2 linked regions of the Bryobacter aggregatus MPL3 genome follow. The protein of the gene in region 1 interacts with the protein of each later gene in a pairwise test. Links are inferred from orthologs where the notes say so. Each region holds a gene or a part of one and is shown on either strand. Other genes may lie near its edges.

Region 1 (5,915 bases):
CAGCGGCGGATAAGCCGGCTTGGGCTGGCGAACGAGCTTGGCGCTCTGGACGTTACCACCGACGCGAATGGGGGCCGCCGGCGGCTTGGGCTTCGGCGGCTCTTCCTTTTTCGGAGGAGGAGGCGGCGGGCCCGGAATGGAGCCAAGCAGACCACCAGTGACACCACCGGGAACGCCACCAGGGACGCCTCCGGGAACACCACCCGACACACCCGTAGCCACAGGAAGCTCTTCTTCCTTGATCATGGCGACTTCTTTCGGAATCGTCTTCGGAGCCGTCAGCATGTTCGCATTGAACTGCTTGGGGACAACCTTCACCTGCTTCACCTGCTGCACGGGAGCAGGAGGCGGCGGAGGAGGCGGCGGCGGAGGCGGAGCGACGAGGCTACCGGTGAGAGCAGCTGCGCTAATCGATTCATAGTAAATCAGCGGAATGACCACAATGACCGCCAGCAATACGATTTGGACGGCAAATGAGATCAGAACCGAGCTAGCTTTTCTCGTTTGATTCTTTTCATCTATCAGGCTTTGCTCAAACATTCCTGCATCCTTCCCTTACCCAGGTTCAAAGGCCCCTTGGGGATCAGTGTTATTTCGTCGCGAGCTTTTTCGCGTTTGTTACTGCCTGTGACGGCCCGCCAGGCTTTTGGCTATCACGACGCTTCTTGAGGAAGTCTTGCGTGAACACCAGCAGTGGGCTCGCCACGAAAATCGAAGAGTAAGTACCAATCAAGATTCCGACGACGAGGGCGAAGGCGAAACCATTCAACACCTGTCCGCCGAACAACCATAGCGCAACCGCAGTGAGCAAGGTAAGACCAGAGGTCATAATCGTCCGGCTCAGCGTCTCATTCACGCTGCGATTCACGATTTCGGTCATGTCCCCCTTACGTCCGCGCTGCAGGTTTTCCCGGATGCGATCGAACACGACAATCGTGTCGTTCATCGAGTAACCAACTAATGTAAGGAGCGCGGCAATCACTGTCAAGGAAATCTCCTTATGGAAGATTGAAAATAACCCGATCGTGATCACAATGTCATGGAAGACCGCAACGACGGCCGCAAAACCATACGCAAACTCAAAGCGGAGGCCGAGATAGATCAGCATTCCACCGAGCGCGTAGAGCGTCGCGAGAATCGCCTTGGTGCGCAATTCACTTCCCACACGCGGACCCACAACTTCCGTATTGCGGATCACATACTTCCCAATCGTGGACTCCTGCTTGATCACATTGAGGATCTGCGGGGTCATCCCGGGAAGGCCGCTGAGCTCATCCAAGTTAGAGAGCAAGCCGCCCTTCTGCTGGTCGCGGTACTTCAACACTTCGCCAATCAGCTTCTTCAAATCGTCATCGGAAATGAAGACGCCGCCGCGCTGCAGAGGTAAATTCAACCGTTCATAGACTCGCTGCATCGGCGCACCTGTCAGATTCAACTTGTCGGCCTCGACCTTGTAGATCGTCGCAAGTGTGTCTTCAATGGTTTGCCGAGTGGACTGCAAGTCCTTCTCGTTGCGCAACTCCGTTTGGATCATCAATTCGTTCGCATTTTGCACTGCGACAACGGAGATTTCACCCGGAATTTTCTTACTGAGTTCTGTGCGAATTTGCTCTTCACTCGGTTTTTCGGCGAACTTCACATAGAGCAGCGTGCCGCCCTTGAAGTCGATACCGTATTCCGGTCCGCCCTTTATCGCCAGACTCACCAAACCTGCCACGGTGAGAACCAAAGACAGGCCAATCAAGGGCCATTTGTGACCCATGAAATCGAAATTTGAATTACGAAAAAGCTCCATGCTGCCTAATCCGGCTAGCGTCCAAACAGTTCAGACACCAGCCATTCCTTTCTTGTTCCCGCCGGAGCGATATTTATTGGCTCAACGGCGAAGAAATTTGAATTCTGAAAGAGCTCAGCTAGATGCTGAGCTCAGTTACCTTCTTGTTGCCGCTCAATTCCCAGTCAAAGATGACTTTGGACACAAAGACCGCAGTGAACACGTTCGCCAGGAGACCGATGATCAGCGTCACGGCGAAGCCCTTCACATTGGTGGTGCCAAAGATGAACAGGAAGGCGCTGGAGACGATGGCGGTGACGTGGGTGTCAATGATGGTCAGGAAGGCGCGGCTGAAGCCGGCGTCGATAGCTGTACGCACGCTCTTGCCTTCACGAAGTTCTTCCCGGATGCGCTCAAAGATCAGCACGTTCGAGTCGACGGCCATACCGATGGTGAGGACCACACCGGCGATGCCGGGCAGCGTGAGCGTTGCCCCCACATAGGCCAGGACCGCGATGAGAATGATCGCATTGAGAATGAGTGCGACTGTTGCGTTGATGCCGGACTTCTTGTAATAAACGAGCATCACGAAGATGACCGCAAAGAGTCCGACGAGGCCACTCATGAGGCCTTCGCGAATCGAATCGGCGCCGAGCGACGGCCCAACGGTGCGTTCTTCGAGGTAGACCACGCTGGCCGGCAGAGAACCGGCGCGGAGGATGAGCGCAAGGTCGTTGGCGTCCTGCTGGTTGGCTGCGCCCGTGATCTGGCCGTTGTCAGAAATCTTGCTCTGGATGGTGGGAGCGCTGCGTACCTGGTTGTCGAGAACGATGGCCAGACGCTTGTTGATATTGGCTTCCGTAAAGCGGCCGAAGCGCTGTGCGGCGTCCTGGCTCAACACAAAGGTGGTGACCCAGCCGCTGTTCATCTGATCTTGGGCGGCGCGGGAATCGCGCAGATCGCGGCCAGTGATGACCGGAGTGCGCTTGAGCAGGAACCAGCTCTCCTGGCTGCCCATGCCACGGACGGCCTTGGTGCCAGCCGGGAGAATGCCGTTGAACTGTCCGAGCATCTGATCGCGCGAGGCAAAGGGCCCGTCCTGCACTTCATAGAGCTCAAGGAGCGCAGCTGTCTGGAGGATCTGCTTGATGCGGGCAGGATCGTCCACGCCAGGCATCTGGATGAGGATTTCCGGTTCGGTCTCCGCAGCGCCACGCTGCTGGACGCTTGCTTCAGCAAGGCCCAGGCCGTCAATACGATTCTCGATGGTGTGGATCGCGCTGCCGACGGTTTTCTTGCGCAGATCGAGAGCAGCCGTGGTCTTGTAGGTCAGCTTGTAGTCCGTGCCGCTGGTGCTGGTCATGTTCCAGTCGGTAAAGCGGTCGCTGATGATCTTGCGGAAATCGCCAGCCTTGGCGGACGGAATGCCCTTGGCCGTGATTTCAATCTTGTCCGCAGTCTCGATGCTGGTGGGTTCGTTGCGATCAAAGGAACCGTACTCGATCGAAGCCGAGCGGAGCTCGTTCTTGATGCGATCGATGACCTGGTCCGCTTCCGCTTTGAAGGCGTCCTGCACCTGGACCTGGAGCACCAACTGGCTGCCACCTTTCAGGTCGAGGCCGAGCTTGATGTTCTTTTCGAAATTCTCGGCTAACTCTTGTCGATTCTTCGGAATTCCGATGATGCCGTAGATACAAATCAAAGTCACGCCAACGATGGTCGCGATCTTGATTCCTAAACTTCTCTCCATTACGAAACCTTCCTGCTTAAATTGCCGCCCGCCGTTCTGATGCGGTGCTCGCGGTCTACTTCTGGGCTATTGTGCCTTCAGGCACGATCAAGCTGGCTACGCTCTGCCGGGCAAAGCGCAGCTTAACGTTATCCGGCTTTATGCGGAGGGTCAAACTCTGATCCTCGTCGTTCATCGCGATGATGGTGCCGATGATGCCACCGTTGGTCACCACTTCATCGCCGTTCTTGAGATTGGCCAACATCTCTTTGGTCTGCTTGCGCTGGCGTTGCGCGGGGAGCAGCACGAGGAAATACATGATGCCGAACATTGCCACGATGGGCAAGAGTCCGAGCATTGAGTTGGGCTGGGCTTGTATATAAAAGCCGGGCAGCATCAAAAATGACATTGTCGGGGTCGTCCTAAAAGATTCTACAGTCTTTTGCTAGTCTTCCTTCGCTTCGGGAGTCGCATTTGCGCGCGTCTCCGCAAGAAACTGTGGAAATCTCCCATTCAGAATACTACTCCGCATGGCGCGCATGATGTCAAGGTAGTACCGAAGGTTGTGAATTGTGGCCAAAGTCGAAAAAAGTATCTCCTGGGCCAAGAAGAGATGGCGAAGATAGGATTTTGAGAAGTTGCGGCAGCAGTAGCAGCCGCAGTTGGGGTCGAGCGGCGAGGGGTCGTCGCTGAATCGCGCGTTCTTGATGACGATGCGGCCCTGGCTGGTGAAGAGACAGCCGTTGCGGGCGTTGCGGCTGGGCATGACGCAATCCATCATGTCGACGCCACGGGCCACGTATTCCGAAAGCTCTTCGGGAAGACCGACGCCCATGACGTAGCGCGGCTTGTTGGCCGGCAGGAGCGGGGCGACCAGTTCGGTCATCGCGAGACTTTCGGGACGGGGTTCGCCGACGCTGAGGCCGCCAATCGCGTAACCGTAGGCGTCGAGCTCGAGCAGGGATTCGGCAGAGGCGCAGCGCAGATCGGCATACATGCCGCCTTGGACGATGGGGAACAAGGCGTGCTTCTCGACACAATCAGCACGCGGGCCGCGATAGTGATCAAACGCACGCCGGGCCCAGCGGCTCGTAAGCTCCATGCTTTGCCTGGCACGCTCGTACGTCGCCGGGTATTCAGTGCATTCGTCGAGCACCATCATAATGTCGCTACCGAGGGCGAGTTGGACGTCAACGGTGCTTTCGGGGGTGAAGGTGTGGCGGTCGCCGTTGAGGTGGCTGCGGAATTCGACGCCGCTTTCGCGCACCTTGCGCAACTCGCTGAGCGAGAAGACCTGGAAGCCGCCGCTATCGGTGAGGATCGGGCGATTCCAGTTCATGAAGCGATGGAGGCCGCCGAGAGCCTGCACGGTCTTGTGGCCGGGGCGCAGATAGAGGTGGTAGGTGTTCGAAAGAATGATCGGCGCATCGACTTCGGTTTCGAGATCGCGCGGCATGACGCCTTTGACGGTGGCCTGCGTGCCGACGGGCATGAAGATGGGCGTCGGGATGTCGCCGTGCGGCGTGTGGAGCGTGCCAGCTCGCGCGCCTGTTTCCGGGCACACGGCTTCCAAATCGAACTGAAAGGGGGTCAATCCTTTATTTTAGCTGGCTAGTGTTATGATTTGCCCATTCCACCCATTGGACGAGTTCCGTTTTTGGTTGCCGGGCTGCTGCTGTTTGGCCTGAAGCAGTTTCTGGATCGCTCGATCACAGCACGCTTCGGTCACATCTGGACGCCGGAGCTGTATTGGTCGCCGATTGGAGTGCCTGTTTATTCGGTGCACGGGATGGATCGCGACTTTGTGCTGGCGCTGGCTTATGTCGCGGTTCCATTTGCGCTCCTTGGGGTTTGGCTGACGACGTGCCGCTTAAAGAAGCTGGAGCTACCGTGGTGGAGCTCCCTGTTGTTCTTTGTGCCGGTATTGAACTTATTTTTCTTCGCGTTTCTTGTGATTACCAATCAGCCCTCAGCGCCTGCAGATCATTCGCTTGCCTGGGATTGGTGGCCGCGTGCAGAGGGTGGGTCCTTTGCGCTCGCCTCGACGCTATCTGCGTTGCTGGCTACGCTTACGGTTGGCATTGCTGTGAAAATGGCGTCCGCTTATGGATGGGGGCTTTTCTTTGGAGTGCCGTTTGCGATCGCGCTCCTGACCACGCTTCTGCACTCGATGCGGGAGGAGCGATCCTTTGGCAGTTGCGTTGCCGCAAGCCTGATCGCGCTGGTGATTTGCGCCGCGCTGATGCTGAGCGTTGCGATTGAGGGAGTGGTTTGCCTGGTCATGTGTCTGCCGCTTGCGATTCCGTTGCTTCTGCTGGGGGTTGCCGTTGGCCGGACCATCACGAAGCCTTCGCCGCACCTGCGCCATGGAGTGCCGGTCATCTTTCTCGCTGCTGCGATTTTTCCGGCAAT
Region 2 (2,974 bases), 130 kb from region 1 along the record:
AGACGTTGAAGTTCTCGTCGCCATCGTTGTCCTTGACGAAGAGAATGTACTTCGAGTCGGCGCTCCAAAAGAAGCCACTGATTGGCCGCTTGGTCTCCTGGGTGAGCAACCGTGCCGCCGAGAAGGGTTCGTTTGTTTCCTTCACCCAGATGTTGCGGGTGTTTTTGTACGGCTTCTGGAAGGCGATGAAGTTGCCGTCGGGCGAAAGCTGCGCTCCGGCGATTTCGGGATTGCCGAAAAGAAGTTCGCGATCAATGAGCGGCGGCAGCCCCTGCGGTAGCAAGGGAAGCGCCACAAGTGCGGAGAGCAGCGTGAGTTTGAAAAGGTGCATGAGAGAAGTTCTCTTCTCTCAGAGTACGGAAAAGCGCTAGCGAAGTTCAAAGCCCGCAGAGCGGATGGCGGCAATGAGCGCGTCGCGTTCTGCAGTGATTTCTTCCTGGGTGAGGGTGCGTTCTTTGTTGGCGACTGTCACGCGGAAGGAGAGGCTGCGCTTCTGGTCGGGCAAGGTGAAGTCGCGAACGAAGGCAATCTGCTCCACAGCCGTGCTGGCGGCGCTCCGCAGAACGCTCTCGACGGCATTGGCGTAGACACGCGGCGCGGTGAGCACGCTGAGATCGAACTCGCTGGCTGGGAAGCGGCGGATGGGCGCATAGCGGACCGGCTTGGCCAGCAGGGGCGCGAGCGTGTCGAGATTGAGATTGAGCACGGCGGCGCGGCCTTCCACCCAGTTTGGATGGAACTCAAAGATGCGGCCGATTGGGACGCCATCGAGGAAGACAATCGCCACACGCTGCGGATGCTCGTAGGCGTGGACTTCTGTGGTCGGCTCAAAGCTCGCTTGCGGGGCGATGGCGCGGACCAGATTCTGGATCTCCTGGAGCGCGCCTTCGTTCTGGTAAACCCCAGCGACCAGGTGCGGGACCTCGGATGGAAGCCCGGAGGGCTGCTTGTGGATCTCCTTGCCGATCTCAAAGAAGCGGAAGGCGTCGAAGTGCTTGCGGTTGTCCTCAAAGTTCTTGAGGACGCCGTGCAGCAGCGTCGTGCGCATCAGGCTCTGGTCGGAGGCGATGGGGTTCAACACACGCACATGCGATGCGAGTGGCACGCCGAGACGGCTGGCCTGCGCTTCGCTGATAAACGAGTAGTTGTAGATTTCGTGATAGCCGTGCTGGGTGGCGACGTTGCGCAAACGGTTGAAGTAGCGGCGCTCCTCATTGACCGGAGGAGGCACGACGGGCATGGCCGGGGCAACCGGCGTGATGGTGGCATAGCCCACGGTGCGGCCGATTTCTTCGACGAGATCGTCCGGTATCGAGACGTCCTTGGTCGCGCGCCAACTGGGGACAGTAACCAGCAGCGTGTCGCCCCGGTCTTCCACCAGGAAGGCGAGGCGGGTGAGGATGCCAATCACCTCGGGCTTGGCGATCTCGCGGCCCAGCTTACGGGTGAGCCAGGGCAGGGAAAGGGTGATGACCGGCAACGGCTTGGCCACTGCGGCGACGTCGGTGGGGCCGCCTACGGCACGGATGCCAGGGCTGACCAGCTCAAAGAGTTCCGCGCCGCGAGCAATGGCGCGCAGCGTGTTGACGGGGTCCTGCGCCTTCTCAAAGCGCATGGAGGCGTCGGTGCGCAGCTTCAGGCGGGAGCTTGTCTTGCGCACGGCCGAGGCGTTGAAATTTGCCGCCTCCAGGATGATGCGCTTGGTGTCCGGGCCGATGGAGCTGGCCTTGCCGCCAATGACGCCGGCGATGCCGATGGCGCCCTGTTCGTCGGCAATGACGAGGTCTTCGGCGGTGAGGGTATACTCTTCGCCGTTCAGCGCGAGCATTGTTTCGCCGTCGGTGGCGCGGCGGACGATGATCTTGCCGTGGATCTTATCGGCGTCGTAGGCGTGGGTGGGCTGCGGCAGCTCGGCGAGCAGCCAGTTGGTGACGTCGACGATGTTGCTGATCGAGTTCAGCCCGATCGATTGCAGGCGGTACTGCAGCCAGTAGGGCGAGTCCGTGACGCTGACGTTTTCAAAGAGCTGGGCCGAGAAACGGGGGCAGAGATGGGAGTCAAGCACTTCGACCGCAACCTGCGGGTCGCCCTCGGGCAACAGTTCTAAGCTGACCGGGTCGACCAGCGGCTTGTCGAGGATGGCGGCCAGTTCGCGCGCCATGCCGTAGTGGCCCCAGAGGTCGGGGCGATGGGTGAGGCTCTTGTTGTCGATCTCGATGATCGCGTCGGGGGCGAGCGCGAAGTCTTCGCTCAGTTCGATGATGCCGTCGTGGTCGCCGTTGATGCCGAGTTCGGCGGGGCTGGCGAGCATGCCGTCGCTATCAACCCCACTGATGCGCTTGACACCAAGCGGGATGTAGATCGTGCGCAGGCCGGCGCGGCAATTCGGCGCGCCGCAGACGAGAGTCTTCTTGCCGTAGAGGGCGGTTTCGACTTCCGCTTTGACATTGTGGGCGTTGGGGATGCTCTCGACGCTAAGGACGGTGGCAGGGCAGGCGCCCTTCCACAGCGCGCCGTGCTCTTCGACGCCCTCGCTCTCTGCGGTGTGCAGGGTGATGCGGCGGGAAACTTCTTTCGCGTCGATGTCGAGATCTTCAACCAGCTCAGTGAGCCATTGGTAGGAGAACTTCAAGGTGGATGCTCCTAAAACTGTTTCAAGAAACGGAGGTCGCCCGATTGCAACCAACGGATGTCGTCAATCAGATAACGCATCATGACGAGGCGGGTGAGACCGAGGCCGAAGGCAAAGCCGCCGTATTGGTCGGGATCAATGCCGCCCGCGCGGAGAACATTCGGGTGCGTGAGGCCGCAGGGAAGCAGTTCGACCCAGCCAGAGTGTTTGCAGACCGGGCAACCGCTGCCGCCGCAGACCATGCACTGGATGTCGAGTTCAAAACCAGGTTCGACGAAGGGGAAGAAGCCAGGCCGCAACCTCACGGTGACGTCGCGCTTGAAGATGCCCGACAGCAGTGTC

What was found. Proteins that work in one complex are often made in the same cells at the same time.
Region 2: the proteins of secD (region 1) and pheT interact in binary tests that used the Escherichia coli proteins (3 or more experiments, as listed by UniProt). The link is inferred for Bryobacter aggregatus MPL3 from one-to-one orthologs.

The regions. Positions count from the first base shown.
Region 1 is NZ_JNIF01000003.1:669,329-675,243, forward strand. What follows is about bases 1,220-4,177. They hold secD (protein translocase subunit SecD), read right to left. Parts: upstream 3,525-4,177; coding sequence 1,914-3,524; downstream 1,220-1,913. Other genes in these bases: secF (protein translocase subunit SecF), read right to left, coding at 1,220-1,795; yajC (preprotein translocase subunit YajC), read right to left, coding at 3,580-3,912; tgt (tRNA guanosine(34) transglycosylase Tgt), read right to left, coding at 3,949-4,177. In the rest of the region: M017_RS0103510 (energy transducer TonB), read right to left, coding at 1-540; more of secF, read right to left, coding at 590-1,219; more of tgt, read right to left, coding at 4,178-5,097; M017_RS0103535 (SRPBCC family protein), read left to right, coding at 5,128-5,915. UniProt on the Escherichia coli protein: Part of the Sec protein translocase complex. Interacts with the SecYEG preprotein conducting channel. SecDF uses the proton motive force (PMF) to complete protein translocation after the ATP-dependent function of SecA.
Region 2 is NZ_JNIF01000003.1:537,227-540,200, reverse strand. It holds pheT (phenylalanine--tRNA ligase subunit beta), read right to left. Parts: upstream 2,633-2,974; coding sequence 368-2,632; downstream 1-367. Other genes in the region: M017_RS0102930 (phenylalanine--tRNA ligase subunit alpha), read right to left, coding at 2,644-2,974; M017_RS26200 (S9 family peptidase), read right to left, coding at 1-331.